DNA from 2 places in the Paenibacillus sp. FSL M8-0228 genome. Region 2 is predicted to be linked to the other one. Evidence: a T-box and tRNA genes for the amino acid it is inferred to sense, from the RefSeq annotation. Region 2 holds a T-box; the other holds one or more tRNA genes.

Evidence for each region. A T-box is a leader RNA that pairs with one kind of tRNA and senses whether it is charged. The one in region 2 lies ahead of leuS (leucine--tRNA ligase), so its partner is inferred to be a tRNA-Leu.
Region 1: it encodes a tRNA-Leu, which carries the amino acid that the T-box ahead of leuS (leucine--tRNA ligase) is inferred to sense. The anticodon was not compared.

What each region holds. Positions count from the first base shown of each region.
Region 1 is NZ_JBBOXA010000001.1:1,924,582-1,932,462, reverse strand. It holds gene MKY98_RS09070 (hypothetical protein) at 1-34, shown strand, start outside; gene fabV (enoyl-ACP reductase FabV) at 146-1,327, opposite strand; gene MKY98_RS09060 (winged helix-turn-helix transcriptional regulator) at 1,497-1,853, opposite strand; gene MKY98_RS09055 (NAD(P)H-dependent oxidoreductase) at 2,051-2,581, shown strand; tRNA gene MKY98_RS09050 (tRNA-Leu) at 2,674-2,758, opposite strand; gene MKY98_RS09045 (N-acetyltransferase) at 3,153-3,587, shown strand; gene MKY98_RS09040 (GNAT family N-acetyltransferase) at 3,696-4,205, opposite strand; gene MKY98_RS09035 (hypothetical protein) at 4,276-4,791, opposite strand; gene MKY98_RS09030 (hypothetical protein) at 5,078-5,572, shown strand; gene MKY98_RS09025 (hypothetical protein) at 5,899-6,393, shown strand; gene nspC (carboxynorspermidine decarboxylase) at 6,502-7,641, opposite strand; gene MKY98_RS09015 (saccharopine dehydrogenase family protein) at 7,650-7,881, opposite strand, start outside.
Region 2 is NZ_JBBOXA010000001.1:3,867,448-3,875,328, forward strand. It holds gene MKY98_RS17235 (deoxycytidylate deaminase) at 1-239, opposite strand, end outside; gene MKY98_RS17240 (ComEA family DNA-binding protein) at 329-976, opposite strand; gene comER (late competence protein ComER) at 1,271-2,116, shown strand; gene leuS (leucine--tRNA ligase) at 2,097-4,535, opposite strand; T-box leader at 4,597-4,854, opposite strand; gene MKY98_RS17255 (tautomerase family protein) at 5,039-5,428, shown strand; gene MKY98_RS17260 (class I SAM-dependent DNA methyltransferase) at 5,501-6,274, opposite strand; gene MKY98_RS17265 (CvfB family protein) at 6,278-7,186, opposite strand; gene rsfS (ribosome silencing factor) at 7,183-7,530, opposite strand; gene yqeK (bis(5'-nucleosyl)-tetraphosphatase (symmetrical) YqeK) at 7,527-7,881, opposite strand, start outside.

The DNA.
Region 1 (7,881 bases), 1.9 Mb from region 2:
CCGTAAGTCGCTTTCCACGTCTAATTCTCGATAAATGCTGTTAGTGAAACGAGTGCAACTTGTATTTTGCTAGAATATAAAAAAACGGCCTCTTAAGCCAATTGCATCGCTTGAGAGTACCCGTTTTTATTTTACACATATTCACTTATGAAGTCGTGTCTACCTCTGGGTTAACATCTAATTCATAATCAATTTCATCAAACCCGAATCCAAATAATTGGAGGAAATCCAGACGGTATTGTTCGAGATCGCCCAATTCAGATACATTTTCTGTAGTGATTTCAGACCAAGCTACTTTGACAGCCTGCTGCACATCGTCTCTCATTTCCCAGTTATCCAGACGGATGCGTCCTTCTTCATCCGTTTCCACAGTGGACCCACTGTATAGCGTCTCGAACAGACGTTGTGCCTGCTCAATACATCCCTCGTGCAGTCCCTTTTCCTTCATGACCTTAAACAGCAAAGAAATATACAATGGTACGACTGGAATAGCCGAACTGGATTGTGTAACCAAAGCTTTATTCACAGAAACGTAGGCTTTTCCATGATAACGTTCCAGTTGCTTTGTTAGAGTATGTGCTGTAGCTTCCAAATCATTTTTAGCTTGGCCAATGGTTCCTTTACGATAGATAGCCTCCGTAATTTCGGGACCAATATACGAGTAAGCCAGTGTGGTTACCCCTTCAGCCAGCAGATCAGCTTCTTCCAACGCTTTTAGCCACAAGGACCAATCTTCGCCACCCATTACCGTAATGGTGTTCTCAATTTCCTCCTGCGTAGCCGGTTCCAGCGTAATTTCTGATACGACACCTGTATTCGTATTCACTGTTTTATTAGAAAAAGACTGTCCGATAGGCTTGAGAACGGAATTAAAGGTTTCACCCGTATCGGGATGTGTCCGTCGCGGTGAAGCGACACTATACACAATCAGGTCTACCTTGCCCAGCTTTTCCTTTACCAGCTTCAATGTCTCCTGCTTAATTTCATGAGAAAAAGCATCTCCATTAATGCTTTCTGCTATGTAGCCAGCTGCTCTGGCCGCTCTTTCAAAGGCTACTGTATTATACCAGCCTGCTGAAGCCGTGCGCCCCTCTGATGCGGGACGTTCATAGGATACCCCTACGGTATCCGCTCCCAGCCCAAAGCTCGCAGCAATACGAGAAGCCAGCCCATATCCAGTAGATGCTCCGATCACAAGTACCTTTTTAGCTCCTTGTATTGATGTACTGTCTTTGATGTAGTTGATCTGACGATTAACATGAGCCGCACATCCTGCAGGATGTGCAGTCGTACATATGAAACCACGAATTTTCGGTTTAATAATCATTGTAAATGGTCCCCCTACTTTGGCATTCATTTAATATGGATGGAATGGTTGTCCAGTCATTACTATATAGCAAATCAGCTTGTGGCTCAACATATAACATAGCACTTGAAGGCAGCCGAAGAAAACCGCCGCAAACATCGTAGTCTATAACGCTTTTTTACTCCACTATTCATTTTGAATCATATTCTAACAACATCACATCTTCTCCTTGCTGTTGTCTTATTTTGATATTAGCTCTTCCCCAAGAACACATTAAATCAATTATTTCATTTGCTGTTATACCATATTCCGTTATATAATACTCCACTTTTGGAGGCATCTGATTATACACATGTCTGCCAATGATGCCATCCTTCTCAAGTTCACGGAGCTGCTGTATAAGAACCTTTTGAGAAACGCCTGGAATACTGCGCTGTAATTCACTTGTCCTCTTTCTACCAGACATTAGTAAGCATATGATTAAGGATTTCCACTTACCTCCGATGATCTCAAGTGTTGCTTCTATGCCTAAATTATATTGTTTCATACGACCACCTCTTCAACGCTAAAATAACTAAGTTGATCTGATTAATTCTATAATCCCATATATTTACTCTAAGTACCATGCACACTTTCTAGTAACTATATTACTTTATTGTGTGTATTTACTTTTTTTATAGCGTACAGAATAATAAGACGTACCAACAAAAAACAAATGATGCTATGTAAGAAAGGTGATTTATGATGAAAACTCTCGTGATTTTAGCACATCCGAATATTGAAGATTCCAGAGTAAATCAAAGATGGAAACAAGAATTACTTCAGTATACCAATGAAATTACTATTCATGAGATTTATAAAGAGTATCCAAACTGGAGCATTGATGTTTTGAGAGAGCAAAAGTTACTTGAAAAACATAGTAATATCATATTTCAATTCCCTTTATATTGGTATAGTTACCCACCTTTATTAAAAAAGTGGTTCGATGATGTTTTTACTCACGGATGGGCTTATGGTTCACAAGGTGATAAGTTAAAAGGAAAGAAGCTAGGGATAGCCATGTCCATTGGCGATAAAAAAGAAAATTACTTACCTACTGGTTCCGTTTCTTTCACTGTTGATGAAGTTATAGCACCTTTTAAAGCAAGCGCAGTACATGTTGGCGCCATAACATTACCCTATTTCGCTGTCTTTGGAGCCTCGTTTCAAGCAAGTGACGAAGACATTAATCAGAGTGCAAAGGATTATATCAAATATATATTTCAGTATAAATAAAATAGTTATAATAGTACACGCATCTTACCCATATAAAAACAGGCTCTTGGTGGCATCCAGCCAATCCAAGAACCTGTAAATGTTAGGCATGATGCGGTCGAGAGGACTCGAACCTCCACGGGGGGTTAGCCCACACGGACCTGAACCGTGCGCGTCTGCCAATTCCGCCACGACCGCATATTATGTATTCACACCGATGTTTTTCAATCACGGTAATTTAGATTATATCTTCCATAGAACATAAAATCAAGCTATTTTTATCTTATATTTTCTATGAATCATTCCCGTAAATATAAGAAAATCACTGGATATCACAAACCAGATATGGTAAAATGGGTTCATCAGGAAAGGAGGTGCGTCAACATCAATAATCACATGTTGAACGTATCCCTTACCCGGTCCGTTATTCTCTAATTTACAGAGTTAACGGAGGCGCGGGATACGGATCAAAGCTTTAATTAAGCGCCACGGGTAGAAAGACCGTCCTCGGACGGTCTTTTTTATTTCAACAACATCTTTCTCATACTTGACTATCGGAATAGGATTACATACTGTGAAAAGAGGCGTTACGATGTCGATTAGACCCGCGAATGTAGAAGAGTTCAAGGAACTGGCAGCCATCTGGCTGGATGCTTCCGTAGAAGCCCACCATTTTATTGCTCCGCAGTATTGGGCATCACAAGCTACTGAGATGGAGAACAGGTACCTTCCCCTCGCTCAAAACTACGTTATCATACAAGATGATCATAGCATCGGCGGCTTCGTTTCCATGTTGGATGGATACTTGGCGGCTCTATTTATACGTGTTGATTCTCAAAGAAAGGGCTACGGCAAGTTACTATTAGATTGGGTTAAGGAGCAACATGATGAGATTCAATTAAAGGTGTACCAGTCAAACACGAAAGCATTTAACTTTTACACTAAAAATGGATTTACCATTCAAGAGGAATCTGTAGATACCGAAACTGACGAGAAAGAATTCGTGATGAAATGGACACAACATTAACAATAATGAAGCACCAACAGCTTTATAGCACAAAGGCTCTGCTCCCGTAGAAATACGGCTTAAGCAGAGCCTTTTGCTTTTATTTAATACAACTGACTATGTAGTCTCTTATTTAAGCCCATAAACCTCGGTATATAAAATCTTTTTAAACGGAGCAAAATCCTGTTCAGCCAGCGCACCTGGATAGCTCATAATTTGAAGCCGCAGATCAGCCTGTCCTTCTCTTAATGGGGGTTGTACATAGTCAAAATGGTTTAGATGAAACCCCAAACGTTCGTAAAAACCAATCCTTCTCCGTGTCCATTCATCCCCTGGTGGCTCAACCTCCAGTACTACCGGTTTATCAGACTGTGAGATAAAACTACTCATGAGTTTTTTGCCTAATCCGCCACCTCGTATACGGGAATCTACCGCAATGTGCTCTACAAACCGAAAATGCGCGAATTCCCAGCCTGCCAAAAAAGCCACTGCCTTGCCCTGCTCATTCTTTTCAGTGATAATACGATAGCTTGGATGCTTCAGTAAAGCCTTTTGAGCCTCAAACGTCCTGCATTCTGATGCTGGAAAAGAAGACTCCATAATCGCATATATTTCAGAAAAATCGTGTTCATTTATCATATATTCCTAGCTCCTTTACCTCTAAATCCCCCAAATGACAGGCTGTCTTTATTAAGAGGAAGAGGGATGTTTAGACCTTGTTTAATTCCATAAGTGTCAGCAACATATGTTCCAATAACTCTGGAATATCCTCCATCTGATCTTCATTAATTTGTCTGGAAAATCGGAGTTCAATCCTATTTTGGTATGTAGGTGTCTTCTCTCCGTAAATCTGACTAAGCGTTTGTACCGATCGAAGATCGGGCTTCCAAATTTCGGTCAGTATATTTTCAATCCGCCTGCATTGTGACTCAATATCACGAATTTCCATGTAAAAACTCAGCAACAAGACACATCCCGGAATTTGATCTTTGATTTCCAAAATTTCCGCAGCCAAGTTGTTTAAATCCATCTTTAGTTGAAGTTCTGCCATCACATCCGGCTGTTCCCTCAGTCTGAACTGTACGCCAAATTCACGCGACATCACAGACATTTCCAATCTATCGATCCGCTGAGTAATGTCAATACGTGAATCCAAATTATCCAGATCGTAAACCGCATTTTCCATAGCCACTTTTAAATTATCAAAAACCGTCGGGTCGAACATTTTTCCACCTCCAATTATTGAGTATAACATAGCTTCTGTTACCTCTAAAATAGAATGCCCCTTTTCATGAAAGCATATTAAGATGGAACTTTATAGTATACAGCAAGTTGGTCAATTTATATGTCGAAGTTCGGTGAATAAATTTGTAAAAACACATAATTGTGACAAAAAAATATATATTTTCGTTTATTATTCCAATTTATTGTAATACACTATATAATACTGGATGGGATTAGTAATATATCATATATATCCCACAAAACAAAAGAAGGGAAGAGATTATTAAATGAAAAAGGCAGTTTTTTCCACACTAGGTCTTGCACTTCTATTAAGCACATCCTCCGCTGTTGCATCTGCTCAAGAAGCTCAAGAAGGAGCACCCGCTTTACAAAAGGAATCTATCCAGCTCTTTGGAAATGGGACTGACAGAGAGCCTAATAACTGGTTCGATGAAGCTAGTGAAATACTGGCAGGAGACGACATCTATGGGGAAATAGGCAAACACATTGATGGAGGTTATGACAATACCGATTATTATAAGTTTAAAGCCTTTCAGTCTGGTTGGTATCAATTTAATATTCAAGGGGACATATACCCTAATACATGGCTGAGACTTGGTTTGGCTGACAGTAACGGACACTTCATTAGATATGCAAATGATCGTGAATACTCTTTAGGTAAAAATCTTGAAGCTGGCAAATGGTACTACCTGGTCGTAGAAACACCCGGTGCTGAGTTAGGACAATTATTCGACTATAAAATTACTTCTACGATCAAGTAGATCAAAGGATAAATTGAAGTTAACAAAAAAACACGATCCTTTTTCAGGACCACATTTTTACCACTTTTAACAACTCCTGTCTTACCACAAACGCAGCTATCCTCGTAGGAGAACTACGGATGAACGCTAACACCTTCTCCGTGCTTATGGCTGGTATAAGCTTCTGCATCATGGAAAATCACCATCTTATAACAAGAATTCTATTATACTCACGTATTGTTATTTCTTTTTTGTATATGATTATTTAGTGAATGGTATAGAATAACAACCTAAAATTAATATGTATACTTAATGAATATAAACCAAAAAAGTGAGGGCTCTTATTCATGAAAAAAACATTATTAGCTTCATTAGGTCTTACACTTATGTTGAGTACTACTGCCAGTGTCGCTTTAGCTGCAGAAGCAGATTCTGTACCAGTTGCAAAGGAAACCAACCAACTCTTCGGTAATGGAACTGACAGGGAGCCTAACAATTGGTATGATAAGGCCAGCGAAGTTTGGCTAGGTAGTGATATATACGGAACCATAGGGGAACTCATTGAAGGAAGAGACTATGATACTTACGATATGTATAAATTTAAAGCTTTTCAGACCAAGTGGGTTGATTTTAAAATTGAAGGGGATAAGTATCCTAATGCATGGTTAAATTTGACTCTAACAGATAGCGATGGTCATATGATTAAAACAACAGAAGAAGGACAGAATACTTTAGGTAAAAAACTTGAGGCTGGCAAAGAGTACTACTTAGAAGTGGGAGTGCCAGGCTACGAAATCGGTCAATTGTTCTGGTACAAGATTTCCGCCAAAATTGAGGAATAAAGATACTAATTCAGTTTCCTATACAAAAAAGCCTCGCCCCTATCTCAAGGGGCGAGGCTTTTGTAGTTCATTCATTCTTCGGTACAGTCATTTAATCACATCTATTTCTTACGACAAACGAGAGCTAAAGTCCTCGTAGGAAAACTGACGGATTACCTTAATGCCTTCTTCGTCGTTGTAGCTGGCGATGGCTGGCAGGTTGACTCCGTTGAACATGTGGTTTTTGACCATGGTGTAATGGGCCATATCGCAGAATACAAGCTTGTCTCCTGGCTTCAATGGCTCTTTAAAGGAATAGTCTCCAATTACATCTCCGGCCAAGCACGTAAGCCCACCAAGTCTATAAGTATGTGCATACTCACCAGGTTTGCCTGCATCAATGATATTCGGGCGGTAAGGCATAGCCAGCACATCAGGCATATGACATTCAGCCGAAGTATCCAGAATGGCAATATCCATTCCGTTCTTCATCGTATCCAATACAGTAGCCACCAGATATCCAGTATTCAAAGCAATAGCTTCGCCCGGCTCCAGATAAACCTGCACACCATATTTATCCTGAAAATATTGAATACAGCGTACCAGCGTGTCCAGATCATAGTCTTCTCTGGTAATATGGTGACCGCCGCCGAAATTGAGCCATTTCATGTTTTTAATGTATGGCCCGAATTTCTCATCCACGACTTTAATGGTGCGCTCCAGCGTATCTGAATTCTGTTCACACATCGTATGAAAATGAATACCGTCCACGCCATCCAGATCCTCAGGTCTAAAGTTAGCCAGAGTCACACCCATTCTGGAGTTGTTGTAGCAAGGATCATACAACGGCGTTTCGATTTCCGAATATTCCGGATTAACCCGAATGCCGATGTCGATTTTTTTGGAAGTTACGCCTTGCACTCTGCTTTTGTAGCGTTTCAGTTGATCAAAGGAGTTGAAAACAATATGGTCAACATACTCCAATAGCTCATCAAATTCACTGTCAACATAAGCAGGTGCGTATACGTGAACTTCCTTGTCCATTTTTTCGCGACCAAGTCTAGCTTCGAACAACGAACTGGAGGTTACCCCTTTTAAGTATTTGCCAACCAGAGGAAAGGTCGAAAACATCGAAAATCCCTTAAGAGCGAGCAAAATACTGCAGCCTGTCCGTTCTTGAACGGAATTTAAAACCTCAAGGTTTTTGACAAGAAGTCTTTCGTCAACAAGATAACAAGGTGATGGAAGTCCTGTAATATCAATATTCATCGCAGACCTCAATCAAGCAACGTTGGCGTAAAGTTCTCTTGCCATGGCAATCCGTGTTTATTTAGGGCTTCCATAAATGGATCTGGATCAAATTCCTCAACGTTGTAAACGCCTGGCTTTTTCCAGAGACCTTTGATGATAAGCATGGCGCCGATCATGGCAGGAACACCAGTTGTGTAAGAAATGGCTTGGGAGCCAACCTCTGCATAACATTCCTCATGATCACAAACATTGTAAACA
Region 2 (7,881 bases):
TTAACCATTTCCTCGTGCCCATCACGGTGAACGACCTCATACTCCTCTGAAATCATACAACCTGCCTCTGAACAGTCAGGCACCCCCGATGGTGCTCCATTATAGGCCGTCCCCAAGAGCTTTTTACCTTGTACAAGTACGGCTCCAACATGACGCCGCGCGCAGCGCGAACGGGTGGATACCATATAAGCGATATCCATGAAGTAGGTGTCCCAGTCCTTGCGTACATCTGCACTCATTTCCATCTCTCCCGTATAAACAAGTTAAAACGTAAAACATTTCCGCTATTGCCGTTCTCAGAGCCTGTAGATTGTAATTCTTATATAAGTTACAAGCTGACATACGGCTTCATTTTCGCCAACATTTTAGCTCCGATTCCCTTTACATGATCCAAATCGTTCACACGTTTGAACACCCCATGTTGATTACGATAGTTTAAAATAGCCTCGGCTTTTTTAGCCCCAACCCCTGGTAGCTCCATTAACTCAGCAGCAGTCGCCGTGTTGATGTTTACCTTTTTTTCGCCGGAAACGGGTGTAGTAACCGAATCACTTACCGTATTGGTCCTACTCGTCGTTGCACCACTCGAACTGACAATACCTGTGTCTGAGCTTGGATCTGCAACACCTGACTGCTTCTCGGTATTCGAATTTCCCGCAATAGAGTTTCCGCTCACAGCAGCAGATACACCAGTAGATATCTGCACAGTATCACTTTTCACTTTGTAAGCGGCTTCGGCATTCCTACTGCGCTCAGCTTTGTCTGAAGGTTCTTTTACAGCAGGCTTTTCCTGGGCATAGTCACTGCTGCGCTGCGACTCATTTGGCTCTGAATCCATCGCCACAGCCTGCTCCACCTTATGGTTAAGTAAAGTCCACTCTTCTTGCGGCTCAGAACGCTGTCCTCCGGCAAATAAAATAAGTCCACTGCCGATTACAGCAAGCGTTATCGCTGTTCCTGTCCATACGCGTTTCATTTCCGTATCGTCCCCTACTCCACATGGATTCGAGAAATTGAGCCGACTGAAAACACCGCCTCTATCAAACAGAGCAAGTCTGTCCAATTCCCGTTTAGCCGGAGGGTGTAAACAACCTCCATACGGTCTCGCTGTGAGCATTTTTACAATAAAGTGGTACGACCCCGGGCACGATCTAACATGCTCAGACATAAAATTCGTCATGTCGGCCAAGACCAGGCGCATACACTAAGAAGAATGACAGCTGACAGCACAGCGTCTATACCGCAAAGTATGAAAGGAGGACGTTGAACAATGAAAGTTGGATTTATCGGGACTGGCAGCATGGGAAGTCTGCTAATTCAGTCTTTTATTCATTCTAACGCACTCAAGCCGCAGCAAATATCAGCAAGTAATCGAACGCATTCCAAGGTAACCGAGCTAGCCCGTCGTTATCCAGGTTTGCATGCAGTCCAAAGCAACCGTGAAACGGCAGCGGAAAGCGATGTTCTGTTTATCTGTGTGAAGCCGCTGGAATCAAAAGCCGTAACGGATGAAATACGCAACGTCATTACAGAAGAGCAAATCGTCGTATCTATCACAAGCCCGGTGCAGATTCGTATTTTAGAGCATGCACTGAAAGCTAAAGTGTCCAAAATTATCCCCAGTATCACCCACCAAGTAGGCAGCGGAGCCTCACTATGCATCCATGGAAGCCGGATTACAGAGGAGGACCGCTTCCTTCTGGAAGAGCTTATGTCCCACATCAGCAGGCCGATTCGGGTTAAAGAATCTTATACTCGAATCACGTCGGATTTTTCGAGTTGCGGTCCTGCTTTCTTGGCCTTTTTTATGGACCAGTGGATTCAAGCCGCAGTTCAAGCTACAGGTATGGACCGTACGGAGCTATGCGCTCTGGCCGGTGAAATGATCATCGGCACTGGAAAGCTGCTCACGGAAGGCGGGATGACACCAGCCGAGTTACAGGCCAGAGTAGCGGTTCCCGGAGGTATTACCGCCGAAGCTCTCGCACTGTTGGACATCAGCCTGCATAGTGTCTTTCCCGAGCTGATACAGGTAACGCACAACAAATATGAAGAGGACATGCAAAAGATAGATGTCTCCTTCGGATTAAAGCCAATTAACCGGCAACAATATTAACCAGCTTACCTGGAACAGCAATTACCTTGCGGATCGTTTTGCCGGCCAGTGCCTGCTGAACATTGTCCAACGACACAGCGAATGCTTCCATCGCTTTAGCATCAAGATCCTTGGCAATCGTTGCACGCTGCACAATTTTACCATTCACTTGCACAACAATTTCCACTTCGGCGTCCACCGTCCATGCTTCATCATAAGCAGGCCAAGCCGCGTAGGTAATGCTATCATTGTGCCCCAGCAGCTGCCACAATTCCTCGGCCAGATGGGGTGCAAGCGGCGACAGCATTTGCACGAAGTTTTCCATTGCTGCACGCGGCAGAAGGTCTGCTTTATATGCATCGTTGGTGAAGATCATCAGCTGGCTGATCGCTGTATTGAAGCGCAGTGCATCCAGATCTTCAGTTACTTTTTTCAGCGTTTTATGCCAAGTACGATTGAACTCATCGCTACCGCCGTCATTTGTAATTTTATCGTTCAGGCTACCATCCTCGGAAACAAACAGGCGCCATACGCGGGACAGAAAACGATGTGCTCCCTCTACCCCATTCTCATTCCATGGCTTGGTCGCTTCCAGCGGCCCCATAAACATCTCATAAATACGCAGCGTATCGGCGCCAAACGTATTGACAATATCATCAGGATTAATGACATTACCGCGTGATTTACTCATTTTTTCATTGTTGTTGCCCAAAATCATACCCTGGTTGACCAGCTTATAAAAAGGCTCTTTCGTTTCCACTACGCCGATATCATACAATACCTTATGCCAGAAACGGGCATATAGCAAGTGAAGAACCGCATGTTCAGCTCCGCCAATATACAAATCAACAGGCATCCATTCACGTTGTTTCTCTTTGGATACAAGCTCTTTGTCATTTTTCGGATCAATAAAGCGCAGGTAATACCAGCAACTTCCTGCCCATTGTGGCATTGTATTCGTCTCGCGACGTGCTTTCATACCTGTCTCAGGATCAATGGTTTCCACCCAATCTGTTGCGTTCGCCAGCGGGGATTCACCTGTACCTGAAGGCTTAATATTGTCCATCTCCGGCAGTACGAGCGGAAGTTGGTCCTCAGGAACCGTTTTGATCGTTCCATCCTCCAGATGAATTACCGGAATCGGCTCGCCCCAATAGCGTTGACGGCTGAACAGCCAGTCACGCAGGCGGTAGGTGACTTTGCCGTGTCCTTTGCCCTCGGCTTCCAGCCATTCAATCATCTTCGGAATCGCGTCCTCGTTGGTAAGTCCATTCAGCGGGCCTGAATTCACGTGCGGTCCATCCTCAGTATATGGCTCATTAGCCACATCTCCACCTTGGACAACCTCAATGATATTCAATCCGAATTGCTTGGCAAATTCCCAGTCACGCGTATCGTGAGCAGGTACAGCCATAATCGCTCCAGTTCCGTAGCCTGCCAGTACATAGTCAGCAATCCAGATCGGCAGCTTTTCGCCGTTCACTGGGTTCACTGCATAAGCTCCTGTGAATACGCCTGTTTTATCCTTGGCCAGATCCGTACGCTCCAGATCGCTTTTACGAGCAGCTTGTTCACGGTACTGTTGTACAGCATCCTTTTGCTCAGGCGTAGTGATAATATCCACCAATTCCTGCTCTGGTGCCAGCACACAGTAGCTTGCGCCGAACAGTGTATCTGGGCGAGTTGTAAATACTGTGAGTTGCTCGTCATAGCCTTCAATCGGAAAACGAACCTCTGCCCCGGTAGACTTACCGATCCAGTTCCGTTGCATATCCTTAATACTCTCAGACCAATCCAGTTCCTCCAGATCATCCAGCAGACGATCCGCGTATTCCGTAATTTTCAGCATCCATTGACGCATTGGTTTACGGACGACCGGATGACCGCCACGCTCACTCTTACCGTCAATAACTTCTTCATTCGCCAGCACCGTTCCCAGCGCTGGGCACCAGTTCACAGGTACTTCAGCTACATATGCAAGGCCGCGCTTGTACAGCTGGATGAAGATCCATTGTGTCCATTTGTAATAATCAGGATCCGTCGTGCTGATTTCACGATCCCAGTCGTAGGAGAAGCCGAGCGATTTGATTTGACGGCGGAAGTTATTTACGTTTTTCACCGTAATTTCGCGTGGGTGCTCCCCTGTATCCAGCGCATGCTGCTCCGCAGGCAGACCGAAGGCGTCCCAACCCATCGGATGCAGTACGTTGTAGCCGCGCATTCTTTTATAACGTGAAACAATATCCGTAGCTGTGTAGCCCTCCGGGTGGCCTACATGCAGGCCGGCTCCAGATGGGTACGGAAACATATCCAAAGCATAAAACTTCGGTTTGCCCGGTTCTTCCCCGGTGCGGAACGTCTTGTTCTCATCCCAATATTTCTGCCATTTTGGTTCAATACTTTGCGGTTGATAGCCGTGCTTCGGCTGTGTGTCTGTCATTGTCTTTTCCTCCTCAAACGGTATGCAACAAAAAAACCTCTGCATCCCGTAGCGTGTCAGCGCTAGGGACGAGAGGTTATATTCCCGTGGTACCACCCTAGTTAGCAGAAAGCGTTCTTCGCGTTCTACTCCCTTTGCACCTGATAACGGAGGTGATCCGATGCGGGTTAATAACAGGATACAAGCACCAGTATAGGGCGTTCCTGCGTTGGACGCATATCTCCGAGGCGAGTTCACTTTGTGCTGTCAACCGGCTTGCACCACCCGCCGGCTCTCTACATGTCCAGACAAAGCTACTATTCCTCATCAGCGATTGTTTAACCGTTAATAATGGCACTATTATATTGAAAACCGCGAAAAAAGTCAAATAAGGACTACCTTTGGTGTTAAGAGCCCTCTCCATACTAAATTTTCATGACACATGCATACGAATGTTTTATAATAATTCCGAGTTAAATCGCTTCAAGCTGAGATGAGTTGAGATAAGAAAGGTGAGCTGAGACATGGCACAAATTAAAATTTACGGAATAAAAGAGACTCTAAATCCAATCAAAAAGCAACTTTCAGAGGTGATTCATTCTGCTGTGGTGGATGCGTTCAAATATCCTCCTGACAAGAGGTTTCATCGTTTTTTTCCTATGGATCAGGAAGATTTTATATATGCCGATGGTCGCTCTGAGGCGTACACCATTATTGAAATCAGTATCTTTGAAGGCAGAACGATAGAAGCTAAGAAGCAACTCATTAGCCTGTTATTCCAAAGAATTAACGATCTTTTGGGTATTTCTCCACAGGATCTTGAGATTACTATATTTGAAACACCCAAACAGAACTGGGGCATTCGGGGTGTACCGGGTGATGAGCTTCAGTTGAACTATAAAGTGAATATATAAGTGCAAAAAGACGCCCTTCATGTCATCATGAAAAGCGTCTTTTTTTTCCCATATTCGTTCAATGAATCTTTGCTATTTTACAGCAACATAAAACAGTCTCGCCGCGTCATCTTCTGCTTCTACCCATTCAAAATCCGCATATACCTTCACATCGCGAAAACCCGCTTTGGACAATTCTGCCTTCATCCAGTCTGGGTCATAGGCACGTTGTACATGTATTTCCTCGAAACGCTGGTATAGATCGCGTCCTTCATGTTCTGCTTTCGCAAAGATACTAAGATGATGCTCAATTTCACAACGGGGAGTGTCCAACGCACATGTCCAGATATATGAGATAGAGCGTTCGTCCAGTACGAAAGGCTGCTCTTCATCATAACGTAAAAACGTCTGGGGATGATGCACATCGAACAAAAAGGTTCCGCCAGGCTTCAGACCAACATGCGTTCTGCGAAAAGTAGAAATGATATCTTCTTCCTCCAACAAGTAATTCAGACAATCGCAAAAAGAAATTACAGAATCCACAGGCTCGGGTAAAATCCATTCTCTCATATCCTGCTGTATCCAGCGAACGCTTCCCTCACGAAACAATCGCTGTCCCTGTGGAGTGGTTTCCATTTTGCGACGGGCTACTGCCAGCATGTCAGAGGATAAGTCGATTCCAGCCACTTCGAACCCTGAGTTAACCAGGGGAATCGTAATTGAACCCGTTCCGCAGCCCAGCTCGGCCACCGTATGCGGCATCCCGTACTGATCCCAAGCCTGCCGTGCAAAGCGCAACCAGTCCGGGTACGGCATGTCCTGCATCAGCTCATCATACACATAGGCAAACTTCCGGTAAGAAGCCATTTTTTATTCCCCATTCCCGTCCTTCGGTTTCGGCATTTTCTCCACCAGGTAGGTCCAGTTTTCCTTTTGTGTAACCATTCCTTCCTTCATCAGCTTGCCCATCGCACGCTTGAAGGCGGATTTACTAATACCAAACCGTTGCTTGATAATATCCGGCGGTGTTGCGTCGGAGTAAGGCATACCGCCGCCCGGACGCTCTTTCAGAAAAGCAATCAATCGATCCGCATCCTCATCACGGCCCACTTCCTTGCGTGGCGACATTGCCAGATTGACCCGACCGTCTTCGCGAACAAGCGTGACCCGTACCTTAACCTCTTCGCCCAAGCGAAGCATCCGGTTGCGTTCTGAGGAGTGAATCATCCCAATCGCGCCAAAACCAAGCACACCTCCGTCCACCAGAACGAATGTGCCCATTTGAAGCGGCTTGTACACAGTCGCCTGCACCCACGTATTCAGCCACGAATCAGGGGCGTGGAAGCACAACGGAGCCAGTTCCTGTTCCCCTGCCAGCTTAGCCCGCAATCTGCCTTGCTTGTCATGCTCCATAATGGCATACACGTAGTCGCCCACCCGAGGATGCAAATCTCGGTTTTCTGGCAACTCACGAATCGGCAGCAAAAGCTGACGACCCAATCCCATCTCCAGGAAACAACCCAAACGCGGATGCACATCGGCCACCTCAAGCTTAGCCATTTCGCCCAACGACAAGAACGGCTTTTTCATGGTTGCGGCCAAACGGTCCTCTGTATCGTGAAAAATAAATACCTCCAACCGTTCACCAACTTCAATTTCACGTGTCAGCTCCGTATAGTGCAGCAGCACATCCTGCTCACCAACAGTGAGAAAGTAGCCGAAAGGAGATACCTCACGATCCACCATAATGGTGACATAAGTACCGGCGATCAAACTCATACCTTTTCCACAACCTTAGCATCCGACCAGAGTCGTTCAATGTTGTAATATTCGCGCTCGTCGCGATGGAAGACATGCACTACGACATCCCCCAAATCCATTAGAACCCAACGGGCGGAATCCATCCCTTCGATTCCTTTGATAGTTACACCTTCATCATGAGCGCGTTTGCGAATTTCTGTTGCAATCGCCTGTACCTGTGTATCCGAATTACCGTGGCAGATGACAAAATAATCAGCTACTAGTGATATTCCCCGCAAATCCAGTGCGACAATATTCATTGCTTTTTTATCATTTGCGGCATCAACCGCTGTTTGCATTAATTGCTCATTAGTTAGGGTCATTCATGAACCTCCGTTTTTCTCTGTTTTAGTTGTTGAATCAAGTCATTGCGCGACAAGACTGTCAGTGGAAAAATAACCTTTTTCTTCTCCAGCAACAATGAAATTGTGGAGTCAAATCCAGCGACAAGGCCCTGCTCCAAACTTTTGTTTGCCTGTTTGCGGATATGCTCAACCCCGGGAAAATCCCGTCCCGGTTCGATGTAATCAGCGAGACACACGACTTTGTCCAGCAGGCTCATACCTACGCGTCCTGACGTATGCCAGCGGATCGCATTCCTTATTTCAGAATCATCCACTCCGTAATCTCTTGCTGCAACGCAGTATCCTACCTCTGAATGCCAGAGCTGCTTG